Regions from separate parts of the Sphingomonas sp. GW821-FHT09E03 genome, predicted to be linked through region 2. Evidence: riboswitches for the same ligand, from Rfam matches in the RefSeq annotation. Region 2 holds a riboswitch; the other holds the start of a gene.
What was found. A riboswitch is a leader RNA that binds a small molecule or an ion and turns the genes downstream of it on or off. The one in region 2 is predicted to bind thiamine pyrophosphate.

Region 1: another riboswitch for thiamine pyrophosphate. It lies ahead of AC07M8_RS12700 (TonB-dependent receptor); the one in region 2 lies ahead of thiC (phosphomethylpyrimidine synthase ThiC).

What each region holds. Positions count from the first base shown of each region.
Region 1 is NZ_JBWKOS010000004.1:473,896-483,161, reverse strand. It holds gene AC07M8_RS12705 (beta strand repeat-containing protein) at 1-3,593, shown strand, start outside; TPP riboswitch at 3,708-3,817, shown strand; gene AC07M8_RS12700 (TonB-dependent receptor) at 3,850-6,177, shown strand; gene AC07M8_RS12695 (phosphotransferase enzyme family protein) at 6,182-7,336, shown strand; gene pnuC (nicotinamide riboside transporter PnuC) at 7,336-7,905, shown strand; gene AC07M8_RS12685 (LysR family transcriptional regulator) at 8,004-8,912, shown strand; gene AC07M8_RS12680 (NAD(P)-dependent alcohol dehydrogenase) at 9,035-9,266, shown strand, end outside.
Region 2 is NZ_JBWKOS010000002.1:404,156-413,421, forward strand. It holds gene AC07M8_RS06240 (DUF3833 family protein) at 1-317, opposite strand, end outside; gene AC07M8_RS06245 (hypothetical protein) at 426-836, opposite strand; gene AC07M8_RS06250 (DMT family protein) at 949-1,287, opposite strand; gene AC07M8_RS06255 (GNAT family N-acetyltransferase) at 1,534-2,013, opposite strand; gene thiC (phosphomethylpyrimidine synthase ThiC) at 2,084-3,928, opposite strand; TPP riboswitch at 4,000-4,089, opposite strand; gene AC07M8_RS06265 (ferritin-like domain-containing protein) at 4,186-5,172, opposite strand; gene AC07M8_RS06270 (ferritin-like domain-containing protein) at 5,235-6,236, opposite strand; gene AC07M8_RS06275 (ferritin-like domain-containing protein) at 6,442-7,446, opposite strand; gene AC07M8_RS06280 (ferritin-like domain-containing protein) at 7,482-8,471, opposite strand; gene AC07M8_RS06285 (sigma-70 family RNA polymerase sigma factor) at 8,657-9,259, shown strand; gene AC07M8_RS06290 (anti-sigma factor) at 9,252-9,266, shown strand, end outside.

The DNA of each region.
Region 1 (9,266 bases), on a different contig from region 2:
CCGGCAACGTCGATCTCGACGTCGGCGTGCTGCGTACCGCCGGCGGCCAGGCATTGGGGCTAGACATCGCCACCGATCCGGCCGCCTGCGTGCTGCTCGGCAACGGCGGCTGCAGCGTCACCGCCGCGGCCGATCAGATCACCACCAACGGCTTCGGCGGCATCGGCGCGCTGATCACCGCCGCCGCCCCGGTCGCACTCAACATCGGCGTGCTCCAGACCAACGGCGACCAGGCCGCCGGGATCAGCCTCGTTGCCGATCCCACAGTGTGCGCGACGCTGGGTGTCGGCGCCTGCGACAGCAACTTCACCGTCGGCAGCCTCATCACCAACGGAGGCGACGCGCCGGGGGCGCTGATCCGCGCGGCGGGCAATGTCACCGGCTCGATCGACCTGCTCCAGACCAACGGCGCCCGCGCCATCGGCCTCGATCTCGCCTCCGACCCGGACGCCTGCGTGCTGCTCGGCGCCGGCGCCTGCGGCAACGCGTTCAACATCGGCCAGCTCACCACCTCGGGCGCCGGCGCCACCGGCGTCCTTGCCCGCGTCGTCGGCCCGACCACTGGGCGCATCGGCTTGCTGGAAACGGCGGGAGATGGCGCCAACGGTATCGACATCGCTGCCGATCCGGCCGCCTGCGTGCTGCTCGGCAGCGGCGCCTGCGACATCGACCTCGCTGCTGACCGGGTGACGACGACCGGCAATGGCGCGCTCGGCGTACTGATCAACGCACCTGCCTCGATCCTCGCGACGCTCGGCGCGGTCAGCACCAGCGGCGACGATGCCACTGCGGTCAGCATCATCACCAATCCTGCCGTCTGCCTGGTGCTCGGCCCGGGCGCCTGCGCGGTCGACGTCGTCACGGGGCCGATCGATACCGGCGGTGACAATTCGGACGGTGTCGACGTCGATGGCGGCAACGATCCGATCACGGTGGGCACCGGCGATGTTAATACCGGCGGCGACGAGTCGGATGGCGTCGAGGTGGTCGGCCAAGGTCCGATCGATGTCACTACCGGCAACATCACCACGGACGGCGACGGCTCCAGCGGCGTGATCGTCGATGGCGGCGCTGGCCCCATCACTGTCGTCACCGGCGACGTGACTACCGGCGGCGATGGCTCCGACGGCGTCGATGTGAGCGGCGACGGCCCGATCGATGTGTCCACCGGCGATGTCGCCACCGGCGGCGATGGTTCCACCGGCGTGATCGTCGATGGCGGCGCCGGCCCCATCACCGTCGTCACCGGGGATGTCACGACCGGCGGCAATGGTTCGCCGGGTGTCGACGTCAGCGGTGATGGCACGATCGGTGTCACCACCGGCGATGTGGCCACCGGCGGCACCGGCTCGACCGGTGTCGCTGTTGCCGGCGGAACCGGGCCCGTCACGGTCTCGACCGGCGACGTCAGCACCGGCGGCACCGATGCGACCGGTGTCGCGGTCACCGGCACCGGACCCGTCACCGTTTCGATCGGCGACGTGGCAACGGTCGCCGACGGCTCGGCAGGCACGGTGATCGGCGGCGGCGACGGCCCGATCAACGTCACCTTCGGCAATGTCGTTACCGCCGGTGCGGATGCGCGCGGCGTGGATGTCGCCGGCCACGGGCCGATCACCGTCGCCGGATCGAGCATCACCACCGGCGGCGACCGGTCGGACGGGCTCGTTATCGCCGGTGGGGCCGGTCCGGTGGCGGTCACCGTCGGCGCGGTCACCACCGACGGCGCCGATGCCGATGGCATTGCGGTCACCACCACCGGCGGCGATCAGTCGATCACGGCCGGGCCGGTGACGGTTCGAGGCCCGCGCAGCAACGGCATCCTCGCCGACGCCGCCGGGTGCAACACGGTGGCGATCACCGCCTTAGGTGCCGTCACCGCCGCACAAGGAACTGGCATCGCCGCGACCAGCGGGTGCGGTGTGACGATCACGACCGCCACCGGTGCGGCGATCTCCGGCCAGGCGGCAGGGATCGACGTCACCTCTGGCACCGCGGCGACGATCACGCTCGGCGATGTCGTCCAGGCCACCGCCGGCCCTGCGATCAACGCCGATGGCGGCCCGGCAACGATCACCGTGGCCAGCACCGGCCGGATCAACGGCTTCGTCGATCTCACCGATGGCGACGACACGCTGACCAACAACGGCACCTTTGCCGCGGCGGGCGACAGCGCGTTCGGCGGCGGCACCGACACCTTCGTCAACGCCGGCCTGTTCGCCGTCCGCCCTGGGGCGACCACGGCAGGAGTGGTGACGCTGGTCGGCCTCGAAAGCTTCAGCAACAGCGGGCTGGTGGAGCTGCGCAACGGTGTCGCCGGCGACACGCTGACGCTGCCGGGCAACTTTGTCGGTACCGGCGCCAGCACCGTCGGCATCGACGTCGCGGTCGGCGCCGCAGGGGCGACCGCTGACCGGCTGGTGATCGGCGGTGCCGCGACCGGCAGCACCGTCGTCACGCTCCAGTCGATCGGCACCAACCCCGGCGTGCTCGTCAACAATCTGGTGGTGGTGGATGCCGGCGCCGGCAGCAGCCCGACCGCGTTCAAACTTGCCGGCGGTACGGTCGTGGACGGGCTGATCGGCTATTCGCTGGTGTTCGATCCCACCGCGGCGACCTACGGCCTCTACGGCACCCCCACCGGTCAGGCTTATGAGTTCGTCAAGCTCGGCAGCGGCGCTCGCGAGGTGTTCTACCGCGGCAGCGATGCGGTCGCAGGGCATCTGCAGACCGTCCGCGACGCCACCGCGGGCGATGCCGAGACCCCGCGCCGGGGCTCGGCCTTCTGGGCACAGATGTTCGGGTCGGTGGATCGCAACCGCGCGAGCCAGAGCTTCACCGCCTTCGGCCAGTCTGTCACCGCCGATCTTGCCCACAAGCAGGATTATTACGGCGGCCAGTTCGGGCTCGATCTCGGCAGCTTCGGCCGCAGCGGCGCGGTGTTCGGCCTCACCGGCGGCTATGCCAGTTCGACGCTCGGCTTTGTCGCCAATGCCGATCGGTTTGGCTATCAGTCGGTCAACGGCGGCGCCTATGCCGGTCTCAATGCGGGGGTCTTCTTCCTCAACGTGCTCGGCAAATACGAGCATTATTGGATCGACGTCCGCATGCCCTCGATCGGCATCCGCCAGAAGATCAACGGCAACAGCTATGGCGGCATGGCGCAGGCAGGCTTCCGCTTTGGCAGCGACCGCTTCTTCGCCGAGCCCAGCGTCGGGGTGGACTATGCCCGCTCGTCGATCGACCGGATCAACCTCGCGCCGACCACGCTCGATTTCGGCGATACCAATGGCCTGCGCGGCAAGGCCGGGCTGCGGATCGGCTCGACGATGACCTCTGGGGTGACGACGACCAGCTTCTACCTCAAGGGCGAGGCGATCCACGAGTTCAAGGGCCGCGATCGCGTCACCTTCTCGAACGGCGGCTACGATCTCGGCTTCGCCAACCCGCGGCTCGACACCTATGGTCGCGGCACGGTCGGCGTCACGATCAACACCGGCGCGCGGGTGGCAGGCTTCCTCGAGGCGTTCGGCGACGTCGGCGACGACTATAAGGGCGGCGGCGGCCGCGCGGGTCTCTCGATCAAATTCTGATCGATCCCGATCCTCAGGGCGTCCGGCAGATCGCCGGGCGCCCCTTTCGTGTCCGCACCAAGTGGCAGGCCAATCAGTTAGCGCTTCCCACCTGCGCCGCGACCGCCTAGAGCGCAGCCATCCCCGGGGGGCCGCTATCGCGCGGCTGAGAGGTGGGCTGCAGCCCATGACCCGCTGAACCTGATCCGGCTGACCCCGGCGTAGGGAGGGTTGGCGGCCGGTCCGTTGTCCCTCCGAGTGGAGTGGACACGAGACGATGGCGGATCATCCCGCAGTTCTGAATAATGGTGGCCCGCGCATCCGTTTGTCGCGCTATCTGGCGACGGGCACCGCGACCTGGATCGCGCTGCTGGCTTGCCCCGCGGCAGCGCAGACGACTGCGGCCGATCCCGCCGACATCCGCGTGATCGGTCATCCCGATCCCGAAGGGCTGCTGCCGGATCAGACCGACGCCAAGGCGGTGAGCGCGATCTCGGCGGACTTCATCACCAAGCAGGCGCCGACGCTCAACGCCTTCCAGCTCGTCAATCTGCTGCCCGGCGCCAACGTTTCGTCGAGCGATCCATACGGCTTGTCGACCAGCTCCAGCCTTACCCTTCGCGGGCTCGGCCAGGACGAGATCGGCGTGTTGATGGAGGGCGCGCCGCAGAACGACATCGGCTATTATTACGCCTATCCCGCGCAATTCGCCGATGCCGAGAATGTCCGCCAGATCGCGCTGGCGCAGGGCGCGGTGGACATCGATTCGCCCACCGTCGGCGGCGCCGGCGGGCTGCTGTCGCTGTCGCTCGACGATCCCAAGGAGCGGCCGCAGGCGCTGCTCGATCTGTCCCTCGGCGGCTATGACATGCGCCGTGCCTTCGTCCGCCTCGATACCGGCACGCTCGGCGCCACCGGGTTCAGGGCGTTCATCTCCTATTCGAACACTCGCGCCGATAATTGGCGTGGCGCCGGCTACGACCTGCGCCAGCATGTCGATGCCAAGCTGCTCGGCGAATGGGGCAACGGCAATCGCGCCAGCATCGCGGTGTCGTTTAACCAGGCCAATTCGTCGAGCTACCCCAGTCCGACGCTCGCCGACTGGCAAGCGGAAGGCCGCGGCTTCAACTACGACCGGCGCTACACCGACGGCGACACCAATTACTGGCGGCTCTATCGCGCGCCGTTCCGCAACACCTACCTTTCTGCGCCGGTTCATCTGACGCTGAACGATCGTCTGGCGCTCGACAGCACGAGCTACCTCCAGTTCGGCTACGGCAACTCGCCTTATGGCACGCAGCTCGCCACCACCGGCAACTTCCTCGGCGCCGAGGAGCTAGCCCAGCCGATCACGCTGCCCGGCGCGGTGGACGGGGTGGCGACGGTGCTCGGCAACTACACCGGCGACCAGGTCCGTGGCGGCAACGTCAGTAAGCTGACGCTGCAGGCCGGCGCGCACCGGTTCACCGCCGGGCTGTGGTTCGACTATGGCACCGACCGTGTCACCCAGTCCTACACCTCGATCGATGCCGAGGGGCGGCCGGTCGACCGCTGGGGATATCAGGACAAGGCAATCCGCACCGCTGACGGGCGCCTGCTCGCCTATGAGAACCAGCGCACCGTGACGGTCACCAAGGGCTTCTTCGTCGCCGATCGCATCGCGATCGATCCGCGCCTCACGCTCGACATCGGCTTCAAAGGCGTCGACGTGCTGCGCAACGGCCGCAACTATCTGCCCGGGCCGCAAACCGATGTCCGCCTCGACAGCTTCGCGGCGCTGCCGCGCGCGGCGGTGCATTACCAGCTCGACGACCGCCAGCAATTGTTCGCCAACATCACCACCAACTTTCGCGCTCCCAACGAGTTCACCCTCTACGACAGCTATGACGGCGGCCTGGTGTCGACGGCGGGGACCAACGCGCTCAAGAATGAATATTCGCTCTCGCAGGAGCTTGGCTATCGCTACATCGGCGCCAATCTGTCGGCGTCGGTGACCGGCTTCCACTATCATTTCCGCAATCGCCAGCTCGCGACGGTGGTCGATGTCGGCGGCGCCCAGGTCAATTCCACGCTCAACGCCGGCAGCCAGACCTCCTATGGCGTCGATGCCGAGATCGACTATCGCCCCGCCGCCGGGGTCAGCCTCTATGTGTCGGGCGAATATCTCCACGCCCGCCTCGACGACGACCTGCCGGTCGGCGACGATTACCTGCCGACCCGCGGTAAGCAGGCGGTGTCGAGCCCCACCGTCCAGCTCGGCGTCGGCGGCACCTATGACGATGGCCGGCTGTTCGGCAGCGCCGCGCTCAAATATGTCGATCGCCAATATGCCACCTTCATGAACGACGAGAGCATCAAGGGTTATGCCACGCTCGATCTGTCGGTCGGCGTCCATCTCGCGCCCTGGCTCGACGGCAAGCGTACCGATCTGCGCGTCAACGCGATCAACGTTACCGATCCGCATGTGCTGTCCGGCGTGCAGGCGGTCAGCACCAACGCGCACGACGTGGTCGGCCGCGGCGGCACCGTCATCGCCGGCTATGCCCCGGCTTATTATATCGGCAGTGGTGCGGCAGTGATCGCCACCCTGTCGCGCGCCTTCTGAGCCGATGGGCGGCGCAACCGCGGCGAGCACCGGGCATCTGGTGCATGGCATGGGTGCCGCCTGGGAGGCGCCGACCTGGCCCGCGATTGATGTGGGCGAGGCGGAGGCGGCGCTCGCCGGTTTTCCCGCCGCGGGTCGACTGAAGGCGCTGAGCTGGCATTCGCCACGCCCGTTCTCCGCCGCGGCGCTGGTCCACACCGATCGAGGCTCGTTCTTCCTCAAGCGCCACCATCACCGGCTGCGCTCGCCGGCCGGGCTGATGGAGGAACATCGCTTCATCGCCCACCTCCGCGCCGCCGGGCTGCCGGTGCCGGCGGTGATGCAGGCGGCGAACGGCGCCACCGCGATCGCGCTCGGTGGCTCGAGCTACGAACTCCACCGCACCGCAGCCGGCGCCGATCTGTACCGCGATCGGCCGTCCTGGACGCCGTTCCTGTCGCTCGATCATGCCTTCGCCGCGGGCGAGGCACTGGCACGGCTGCACCAGGCATCGAGCGGCTACGCCGCGCCCGCCCGTCGTCGGCAGCCGCTGGTCGCCAGCCTGTCGATCCTGTCCGCCGCCGACCCGCTCGCCGCCGCCGAAGCCTATGTCGCCGTCCGCCCCGCGATGGCGGCGTTTCTGGCGGAGCGACCGTGGCACGCGCAGCTCGGGCGGTTGCTCGCGGCGGCGGGCGAGGGCGCGGCCGCGGCGCTGGCCGGCCGGCCGGCGCTGTGGACGCACAACGATTGGCATCCCTCCAACCTGTTGTGGTCGAGTCATGGCACCGTCGAGGCGATCTTCGATTTCGGACTCGCCGATCGCAGCTGCGCGATCCACGATCTCGCCACCGCGATTGAGCGTACCGCTGTGCGCTGGCTCGAGCTGGGTGAGGAGGCGGTCGACGCGATCAGCGATCCCGGCGCGGCGCGCGCGTTGCTCGCGGGCTATGCCGCCGTGTCGCCGCTGGCGCCGGCCGATGTCACCGCAATCGCCCGATTGCTGCCGCTGGTTCATCTCGAATTCGCTTTGTCGGAGGTGGATTATTTTACCGCGGTGCTCGCCGCGCCGGACGATGCTGCTTTGGCCTGGGACGGCTATCTCGTCGGCCATGCCGACTGGTTCCTGTCGCCGCCGGGGCAGGACTTCCTGTATCGCATCGCGGGCGGAGCGTCACGCTGATGTCGCTGCTCGAAATCGTCGCGGTGGCCGTCAGCTTCCTCGGCATCTGGCTCACCGCGACCCGGCGGATGCTATGCTGGCCGGTCAATCTCCTGGCGTGCGCGCTCTATTTCAAGCTGTTCCTCGACGTGCGCCTTTACGCCGACATGGTGCTCCAGGCGCTGTTCGGGCTTGCCATCGTCTACGGCTGGATCATCTGGGCGCGCGGTCGGCAGGAGGTCGGCGAGATCGTCGTCGCGCCATTGCCACCGGCCCGGGCAGCTGTGGCGCTGGCGATCGGTGCCGCCGGCGCGGGAGCGATTGGCTGGCTGACCAGCCACTATACCGACGCCGCTTTGCCGTGGATCGATTCGGCGCTGAGCAGCTTCAGCCTCGTCGCGCAATATTGGACGGCGCGGCGGCATCGCGAGAGTTGGCTGCTCTGGATCGCGGTCGACTGCGTCTATGTCGGCATGTTCCTGTTCAAGGGGCTGACGCTCACCGCCGGTCTCTATGCGACGATGATCGTTCTCGCCGTGCTCGGCTATCGCCGCTGGCGCCAGGCGCCGCCGATGCTCGATCGCCGCTGATCGCGCGCATCGGGCTGGAGCCGCCGCGCAACAGCCTCTATTGCGACCCCGCCGCCGCATCCTGAAACCGGACGAGCGGCGCGGAGACTTGTCCCACGATGCTGCCCAGTCGCGCCGACCTGGCCGATTTTGCCTATTTCCTCGCCATTGCCCGCCACCGCAGCTTCAGGCGCGCGGGGCTGGAGATGGGGGTGAGCGCATCCGCCATCAGCCATGCGCTGAAAGCACTCGAGGCGCGGCTCGGCGTGCGCTTGTTCAACCGTACCAACCGCTCGGTGATGCTCACCGCCGCCGGCGAGGAACTGCTCGGCGCGATTCGCACACCGTTCGAGGCGATCGGCCAGGCGGTCGACAACCTCAACCGCTTCCGCGAGGCGCCGGCGGGCCACATCCGCCTCAACATCGTCGCCGATGCCGCGCCGCTGCTGCTCGGGCCGGTGATGCCGGTGTTCCAGGAGCGCTACCCGGACATCGAGGTCGATATCGTCGCCAGCAATCGCATGGTCGATATCGTCGGCGAGGGGTTCGACGCCGGCATCCGCTATGGCGGCACGGTGCCCGAGGACATGATCGCGCAGCGATTGTCGGCGGATCTGCGCTGGGTTGTGGCGGCCTCGCCCACCTACCTCGATCGGTATGGCACGCCGCAGCACCCGGACGATCTTGCGGATCACCGCTGCCTAGGCATCAGGCTCGGCAACGATCGCATCTATCGCTGGGAGTTTGCTGGGCCCGACGGCGAGCTGGCGATCCCGGTGCCCAGCCGGATCACCGCCAACGGCACGGAGGGCATGATCGCGATGGCGGTCAACGGCGGCGGGCTGGTCTATGGAATCGAGCCCGCCTTTGCACCCTATCTCGCCTCGGGCGCGCTGCGGCTGGTGCTGGCCGACTGGGCAATTGTTGGCGACGGCTTCCAGCTTTATTATTCCAGCCGTCGCCAGGTGCCGGTCGCATTGCGCCTGCTGGTCGAGCTGATCCGCGAGATGCGGCCGCTCGGGCTGTGATCGGCGACGATGAGCGCCGCTCACGGGGTCGTGAAGCACGGGCCTGGTAACCATCGCGCCGCTGCCGCCTTATCTATGTAGCGGCGCGCGGCTCCGGCGCGACTCTCACCAAGGAACCAGCGATGACCACCAAGGCCTATGGCGCGACCGCCAGCGACAAGCCGCTCGAAGCGCTCGACATCGAGCGTCGTGCCCCCGGCGCCCATGATGTCGCGATCGACATCAGCTATTGCGGCGTGTGTCATTCGGATCTCCATCAAGTCCGCGCCGAGTGGGAAGGCACTATTTACCCCTGCGTTCCCGGCCATGAGATCGTCGGCCGCGTCAGCGCCGTCGGTGGTGAGGTCAGCAAGT
Region 2 (9,266 bases):
CTCGCGCCGGTCAGCGTGCCGGTGTAGCGGCCATTGCCGGTGGCGCGCAGCCGCCAGACGCGGTGTCGCACCGACTTGCCGGTCTGCTCGATGTCCTGTTCGAGCACCAGGCTGCCGTCGGGTTCCACCCGGCCACGGCCATGGACCCGCACCTGCTTGTCGGCGCGGAAGGCGACCGATAGCTCGCCATCGCTCTCCGTGGTGCCGGTGAAGAAGTGGATCAGATCGAGCGTGGGCGTCTCCGCTGCCGCGGGTGGGGTAGCGGCCGGCGCAGGCGCGGCTGCGAGCAGGAGCGGTGCCATAAGGATCAATGCCATATTCACCGCAACGCCAGGCCGCGGCGCGGAATGCGTGGCGGACAAGCGGGCCCGTAGCACTACCGTTGGTCGATGGCGACGGCGTTGCGCGTCTGGTCACCCGGCAGGCTACCAGATTTTGATCGTTGGTTCGATGCTGCCGGGCTTGCCGTGGCTGGTGGCGTGATAATGGAGCGCGGTGGGGACGACACTGGCGCCGCGATAATCGGGCTCGACGGACATGTGATCGATCAGCCCTTCTTTGGTGAAGCGGCGTAGCGTGCTGATCACCTTGGTCATGGTATAGCGGATGGCAGGGGGCACATAGACGATGTTCACTGCCTCGTCGGGGCCACCCAGCTCGACCGGGAAGACGAACACCGGCACCAGCGCCCCGGTCTTGGCGAGCCGCTTGGCGGCGGCCACCGACGTCACCGCCGAGAAATCCGGCTTGTCGCCTGGAACCGCGACGGCGCTGGAGGTACTGACGGAGGCCGCGACCACGGCAGCAGCACCGTAGAGCATCAGGCGAACGATCATCGGCTCCCCCCGGATCGGTGATGGCTGGCAGCGACCAGCGCCGCCGTCATCCTGCTCCCGACCGGCGCGATATGTCCATCATGACGGTCCGGAATGGAGCCATCTCTCCCGGTCAGCCGCGGCCAACGAAGAGGAACGCCACCGCCCCGACGAGGCAGGCAAAGGCGGCGGCGTGGCGCCAGGTCAGCGGCTCGCCGAGCACCGCGACCATGAACACGCCGAAGATCAGCAGCGCGATCACTTCCTGCGTCACCTTGAGCTGCGCCGCGCTCCAGCCGGCGGTGTAGCCGAGGCGGTTGGCAGGCACCGCCAGGCAATATTCGAACAAGGCGATGCCCCAGCTGATCGCGATCACCAGCGGCAGCGGCTTCGCCATCCCGCCCTTGAGGTGCCAGTACCAAGCGGTGGTCATGAACAGGTTGGACAAGGTGAGCAGCAGGATCGTTGGCATGGCGCCAGTGTAGCGGCCGCGGCGTGGACGGACAGCAGTGACGCAGAAGACAAGTTGAGGAAGTTGAGAGACAGGACGGCAACGATCGCGGGCGAGCGTTTCCCGTGCTGCATTGATCGCGCAAGCCGCGCTGCCAAGATGCAGGATCGGTCATGCGCGCCAGCGTGACGCGGCACGACAGTGTAGGACAGCGTCAGTGGCCGCGTGTTGGATGCTTTGCCGGCCGCCGTGGCGCCGGCGCTTCCATCAGCCGTTCAGCGGATAGCGCATCGCAACGTCGCAGCGCGCATAGGTGGCGCCGTAGGCGGCCATGATCGCGGCATCGTGGACGAAGCCCGCTTTCTCATACAGGTGGATCGCCGCCTGGCATTTGCTGCTGGTGAGCAGGAACAGCGTCTCGATGCCGGGCATGGCGCGGGCCCGCTCGATCAGCGCCGACAGCAGCGCCTCGCCCACTTTCGCGCCGCGTGCTTCGGCGCGGACCCCCATCTTGGTGAGCTCGACCACGCCCGGCGCGAGCGGCATCAGCGCACCGGTGCCGACCACGCCGTGCTCAGGCACCGCGGCGAACAGGATCACGCCCCCCTCGTCGACGATCGCCTCGCGCGGATGGGCGAGGACATGCTCGTCATGCGGCTCGAGCACGAACATGTCGGCGATCCACGCGGCGTTGATCGCGCGGAAGGCGGGGGCGAGATCGTCGGAATAGGGGAGGATGATCGGCATCAGCCCGGTCTAGCGAGCGGCGGCCGTCGCGGAAAGCCGCCGGCGTTGGCCCCGGTCCACGGCAGATGCCTCATGCCGCCGGCAGATACACCTCGCCGCCCTGCTCGCGAAACCGTTCGCTCATTCCCGCCATGCCGGCCTCGGCCTCCTCGGCCGCGACGAACGTCTCCACCGGCGCATTCTGCTTCGCCGCGAATTCCCTCACCTCCTGGGTGATCTTCATCGAGCAGAACTTCGGCCCGCACATCGAGCAGAAATGCGCGGTCTTGGCGCCTTCGGCCGGCAGCGTCTGGTCGTGATACTGCTCGGCGGTGTCGGGATCGAGGCTGAGGTTGAACTGGTCGCGCCAGCGGAAATCGAATCGCGCGCGGCTGAGGGCGTCGTCGCGCAGCTTGGCCGCTGGATGACCCTTGGCGAGATCGGCGGCGTGGGCCGCGAGCTTGTAGGTGACGACGCCGACCTTGACGTCGTCGCGGTCGGGCAGCCCGAGATGCTCCTTGGGGGTGACGTAACAGAGCATCGCAGTGCCGTACCAGCCGATCATCGCCGCGCCGATGCCGCTGGTGATATGGTCGTAGCCCGGTGCGATGTCGGTGGTGAGCGGCCCGAGCGTGTAGAAGGGCGCCTCGCCGCAAACCGCGAGCTGCTTGGTCATGTTCTCCTTGATCTTGTGCATCGGCACATGGCCGGGGCCTTCGATCATCACCTGGACGTCGCTCGCCCACGCACGGTGGGTAAGCTCGCCGAGCGTGTAGAGCTCGCTGAACTGCGCCTCGTCATTGGCGTCGGCGATCGAGCCAGGGCGCAGGCCGTCGCCGAGGCTGTAGGCAATGTCATAGGCCTTCATGATCTCGGTGATCTCGTCGAACCGCTCGTAGAGGAAGCTCTCGCGGTGATGCGCCAGGCACCATTTCGCCATGATCGAGCCACCGCGGCTGACGATGCCGGTGACGCGCTTCGCTGTCATCGGAATGTAGGGGAGGCGGACGCCGGCATGGATGGTGAAATAGTCGACGCCCTGCTCGGCCTGCTCGATCAGCGTGTCGCGGAAGATCTCCCAGGTCAGCTCCTCGGCGATGCCGCCGACCTTTTCGAGCGCCTGGTAGATCGGCACGGTGCCGATCGGCACGGGGCTGTTGCGGATGATCCATTCGCGCGTGTCGTGGATGTTGCGGCCGGTGCTAAGGTCCATCACCGTGTCAGCGCCCCAGCGGATCGACCAGACCAATTTGTCGACCTCGGCGGCGACGTTGCTCGCGACCGCGGAGTTGCCGATGTTGGCGTTGATCTTGACCAGGAAGTTGCGGCCGATCGCCATCGGCTCGGATTCGGGGTGGTTGATGTTGCTGGGGATGATCGCGCGGCCGCGGGCGACCTCGTCGCGGACGAACTCGGGGGTGACGTAATCGGGGATGGCGGCGCCGAAGCTCTCGCCGTCGCGTGCATGGTCGCGCAGCCGCTCGCGGCCGAGGTTTTCGCGGGTGGCGACATATTCCATCTCGGGGGTGATGATGCCGCGGCGGGCATAGTGCATCTGACTGACGTTGCCGCCGGCGCGAGCGCGCAGCGGACGCTTCACCGGGTTCGGAAATTGCGGCACCCCGCCCGAGCGATCGGGGCCGAACTGACCATTGTCTTCCGGCCGGATCTCGCGCGCATGATAGGGCACGACATCGCCCCGCGCCTCGATCCACGCGCGGCGACGCTGCGGCAGGCCGGCCATGATGTCGATGCGCGCATCGGGATCGGTATAGGGCCCCGAGGGGTCGTAGACCCGCAACGGCGGCTCGCCGGACGAGGGATCGAGGTGAACCTCGCGCATCGCCACGCCAAGCGGACCGACGTGAATCTTCTTCGAGCCGCGGATCGGGCCGGTGGTGATGCCGATCTCGGTCGGTGCAGCAATGTCAGGCATGTCGGCAAATCTCCAAGCGCCGTAAGCCGGGCTTGGGTCCTCGCCTGTCCGTTGGACTGGCTGCGGTCTCGCCCTCCCTACGCCGGTATCAACCGGATCAGGTTCAGCGGGTCGGGGGCTCGTGCCCCCCTCTCAAGCGCCGTGGCAGCGCTCCCCCGGGGAAGGGCGCCAACATAAGCGCGACGAGCACGGCGGGGCAACGAAAAAGGGCCGCACCATCGCTGGCGCGGCCCCGGTCGTCTTGGCAGGCAGGCGCCTCAGCCGCTGGCGGCCGACGTGCGGACGTTGCCGTTGAGCCCCGAGGGGAAGAACCCGCCCGAGCCGACCGCGGCCTTGTTGAGATAGACGATGTTGAGCACCTGGCCGGTCGAGCGGCTGTAGGCGATGCCGTTGGCGTCGCTGGGGACGATGTTGGCGGTGGTCGCGTCGCCGATTCCCTGATCGATGTCGGTGCTGCCATCCAGGCTGTCGCGCGCGTCGCTGATCTGCTGGGCAATGGTGAGCAGCGACGGCGTCGGCGTCTCGATGCCCTTGCGATACAGCACCGAGCGGATCAGCCCGGCATGATAGCTTTCGGCGGCGAGGATGCCGGCCGCGGCCTCGAGGTAGATCTTGCTGTTGATCAGCGGCGCCGCGCCCTTGTACGCCGAGACCCCGACGTCCTCGAACAGATAGGCGGCGAGCAGGAAGTTCTCGTCGCTGGCATAGGGGTTGAACACGTCGTTGGCGCCGATCGCGCCGGACGCGCGGGCGGCGGCAGTAAAGGCACCGGTGGCGTCGCCGGCGATGTTGATCGCGGGCATTGCGACTGCGGCGCCGCCGAGCGTGGTGCGCAGGAACAGCACGTGCTGCGCCTCGTCGAGCGCGATCTCGCGGGCATATTGCGCGACCAGCGGGTCCGTAAACTTCACCGCGGCACCGCCGGTGGTGGTGCCGAGGGTGCCGGCGCCGGTGGTGTAGGTGGCGGCAAGCCCGGTGCCGAAGGCGGCGAAACTGTAGAATTGCGCCTCCAGATACTCGAGATTGAGCGCAAAATTGAGCGTGTCGATGTCGCTCACGCCGGTGGTGGCAGTGGGTGTCGGCGTCGGCGTGACGGTGTCGTTGCCATCGCCGCCGCAAGCGGCGAGCAGCGACAGGCCGCCGGCCGCGACGGTGGCGCCGCCGGCATAGCGGAGGAAATTGCGGCGTTCAGCGCGGCGCGCCGCGATCGCATCGAGCACCTGGTTGGTCGGACTATCGGTCATCGGGTAAACTCCCCTAACTCTTACGCGTGAAGGGCCTGGACAGGCGGGCTGATGCCCTGCCGTCAGGCCGAGGCGGCGCTCTGCTTGATGGTGCCGTTGACGCCGGCGGGGAAAAACCCGCCCAGGCTCGCGGCGGCGCTGGTCAGATACACGATGTTGAGCACCTGGCCGGGCGTGCGTGAATAGGCGATGCCATTGGCGTCGAGCGGCGAGATGTTGGACACGGCAAGCGTCGTCGTGGTCGCGTCCGCGTTGGTGATGGTCGTCGAGCCGGCGGTGATGCCCTGATCGATATCGGTGCCGCCGTCGAGCTTGTCGCGCGCGTCCGAGATCGCGGTCGCCGAGGTGATCAGCGACGGCGTTGCCAGGCCCTTGGTGTAGAGCGCGGTGCGGATGGTTGCGGCATGATAGGCCTCCACCGCAAGGATGCCGGCGGCCGCCTCGAGATAGGTTTTGTTGGTGATCAGCGGCGAGGCGCCCTTATAGGCGGTGACGCCGACATCCTCGAAGATGAAGGCGGCGAGCAGGAAATTCTCGGGGCTGGCATAAGGATCGAAGGCGACCCCGGCGCCGACCAGGCCGGCCGCACGCGCCGCGGCCGAGAAGGCACCGGTGGCGCTCGCCGAAATATCGATCGCGGGCATGGCGACGGCGGTGCTGCCGATCGTGGAACGCAGGAAGGCGACATGCGCGGCCTCGTCAGCGGCGATCTCGCGCGCGTAGCGGCCGGTGACGGGATCGCTGCTGAAGTCGACGGCGCGACCGCCGGATACCGCGCCCTGGGTGCCGGCGCCGGTGAGCTGCGCGGCGGCCAGTCCGGTGCCGGTGACGGCATAAGCGTAGAATTGCGCCTCGAGATATTCGAGGTTGAGCGCGAAGTTGAGCACGTCGGCGTCGGTATAGGTGACGGTCTGAGCGGCGGCGCGATCGGCCAGCGACAGCGCGGTGGCGCCGGCGGCGGTAACCGCCACGGCGCCGAGCGCCGACTTGAAGAAGTCGCGGCGTTGCTCGCGCCGCTTTACGCGGGCGTCGAGGGCCTCGATCAGATGTACGCTGTCGGTCATTACTCAGGTCTCCCCTGCCGGGCGCGATGAAGCTGGCGCCGGTGCTGCCGTTCCGCATCCACCCCGGCGCGTCAACCCTTTGCACAACGTGTCGCCCTATGTCGCCGCGGATCAACGCCGTTTCGCAGACGCACGACAAAAAACGGCCGCTCTGCCGGGGGGACAGAGCGGCCGCTTGGGGAAGCATCGGCTGGCAGGGCCAGCGTCAGCCGCTGGCGGCGCTGGCCTTGATCGTGCCGTTGACACCAGCGGGGAAGAACCCGCCTGCGGCAAGCGCCGACTTGGACAGATAGACGATGTTGAGCACCTGCCCCGGCGTCCGGCTGAAGGCGATGCCGTTGGCATCGGTCGGCACGAGGTTGGACATGGTGGTGTCGGTTGCCACGATCCCCTGGTCGAGATCGGTGGAGCCATCCAGGCTGTCGCGTGCGTCGCTGATCTGACCTGCGATCGTCCGCAGACTCGGCGTTGCCAACCCCTTAGCGTAGAGCGTCGTGCGGATCAGGCCGGCGTGGTAGGCCTCGGCGGCAAGAATGCCGGCCGCTGCTTCCAGATAGGTCTTGTTGGTGATCAGCGGCGAGGCGCCCTTATAGGCGGTGACGCCGACGTCTTCGAAGATGAAGGCGCCGAGCAGGAAGTTTTCGTCACTGGCATAAGGGTTGAAGGTGCCGGTCGCGGGCACCACGCCCGCCGCACGCGCGGCCGCGGTGAACGCACCATTTGCATCGCCCGAGATGTTGATCGCCGGCATCGCCACCGCCGACGTGCCTAGCGCCGTGCGTAGGAACGAGACGTGGGCCCGCTCGTCGACCGCGATCTCGCGGGCATATTGCGCCACTACCTGGTCGGTGAAGTTTACCTGCGCACCGCCGGTGACGGCGCCGGCCGTGCCGGTGCCGGTGGTGAGCGATGTTTCCAACCCATAACCAAACGCGGCATAGGAATAGAATTGCGCCTCGAGGTATTCGAGGTTTAGCGCGAAGTTGAGAATATCGACGTCGCTGAACGCCGCCGTGGGCGTGGGCGTGGGCGTGGGGGTCGGCGTGGGAGTGACGGTGTCGTCATCATTATCGTCGTCGCACGCGGCGAGCAGCGACAAGGCTCCGACGCCGACGGCGGCACCGCCGGCGAAGCGCAGGAAGCGGCGCCGCTCGTGCCGGCGCTGTTCGATGGCATCGATGATCTCGAGCCGGTTCTGAAGATCGTTCATGGTCTAATCCCCTGAAGCTGAAGGAGGCCTCAGCCTCAGTTCGCTGCGCTCGTTTTGATGGTGCCGTTGACGCCGGCGGGGAAGAAGCCCCCCATGGCGGCGGCCGTGTTGGTCAGATAGACGATGTTGAGCACCTGACCGGTCGAGCGGCTGAAGGCGATGCCATTGGCGTCGAGCGGTGCAATGTTGGAGGTCTGCACGCTGGTGCTCGTCCCGGTCGGGCTGACCGTCGTCGCGGTGACCGGTGAAATCCCCTGATCGATATCGCTGGCGCCATCCAGACTGTCGCGGGCATTGGAGATCGCATCGGCCGAGGTCCGCAGCGTCGGGGTGGCCACGCCTTTGGCGTAGAGCGTCGCGCGGACGATGGCCGAGTGATAGGCCTCGACCGCGAGGATGCCCGCGGCGGCCTCGAGATAGGTCTTGCTGGTGAGCAACGGCGCGGCGCCCTTATAGGCACTGACGCCGACGTCCTCGAAGATGAACGCGCCGAGCAGGAAGTTCTCGTCAGTCGCATAGGGATCGAAGGTCGCCCCCGCGCCGATCAGGCCCGCAGCACGCGCCGCGTTAGAGAAGGCGGTATTAGGGCCAACGCTGACATCGACTGCCGGCATCGCCACGGCCGAGGTGCCGAGCGCCGTGCGCAGAAAGCGGACGTGGGCGACCTCGTCGGCCGCGATCTCACGGGCATATTGCTGTACGACCGGATCGGTGAAGGTCACCTGACGGCCGCCGGACACGGCGCCCTGGGTGCCGGTGCCTGTGAGAAGCGAGGCATCAAGCCCGGTGCCGTTGGCGGCATAAGAATAGAACTGCGCCTCGAGATACTCAAGATTAAGCGCGAAGTTGAGCACGTCGGCGTCGGTGACCGCCTGTGCGGACGCCTTGCTCGACATCGACAGCGCGGTGGCACCCGCGGCGGTCATCGCAACGGCGCCAAGGGCGTTCTTGAAGAAGTCGCGGCGTTCCTCGCGCCGCTGGACGCGGGCATCGAGAGCCTCAATCAGATGTGCGCTTTCCGTCATGTCGGGCAACCTCCCTGAATTGCGATCGCCGACCGGGCTGGCACCGCCAGTCATCATGCGTACGATCGTCAGTGCGGAGATACGCGCGATCAGGCCAAAGGATGCGGACGGCGCGCAACACGCTGAAATAATTATCCTAACGCAAGTATGTTGCGGTGCTCAGAACTTGGCGTTACTTCGCGTGCGTGGGCAGCAGCAATGATGATCAGGTTGCGGCACGATCGCGCCTCACCGACGCCTTGATCCGCGTCGGCGATGAAGATCGCGCCGCCTTCCGCGAGGTATATGCGCTGACCTCCGCGAAGCTTTTTGGCATCTGCCTGCGTATCTGCGCCGACAGACAAGGTGCCGAGGACGTGCTGCACGAAGTATTTCTGATCATCTGGCGACGTGCGGGCGCCTTCGAGCCGGGGCGGGCGAGCCCGATAACCTGGCTGGCGACGATCGCGCGCAACAAGGCAATCGACTGGCGGCGGGCCCAGGGGCACCGCGACATCGCGCCAGTCGACGCGGCGCTGGCCATGCCCGATCCGGCGCCGCTCGCCGACGCGGCGATGGTCGGCGACGAGGAGGTCGCCGACCTCCAGCGCTGCCTGGACGAGATCGAGCAGCGCCAGCGCGACGCGATCCGCAACGCCTTTTTCGGCGGCTTCACCTATGCCGAGCTTGCCGAGCGCCAGGCGGTGCCGATCGGGACCATGAAGAGCTGGGTCCGTCGCGGGCTGATCGCGCTGCGCGCATGCCTCGGCGGAGGGCGCGACCCCGATCCGGTGATGGCGGATGGCTGATCCGATA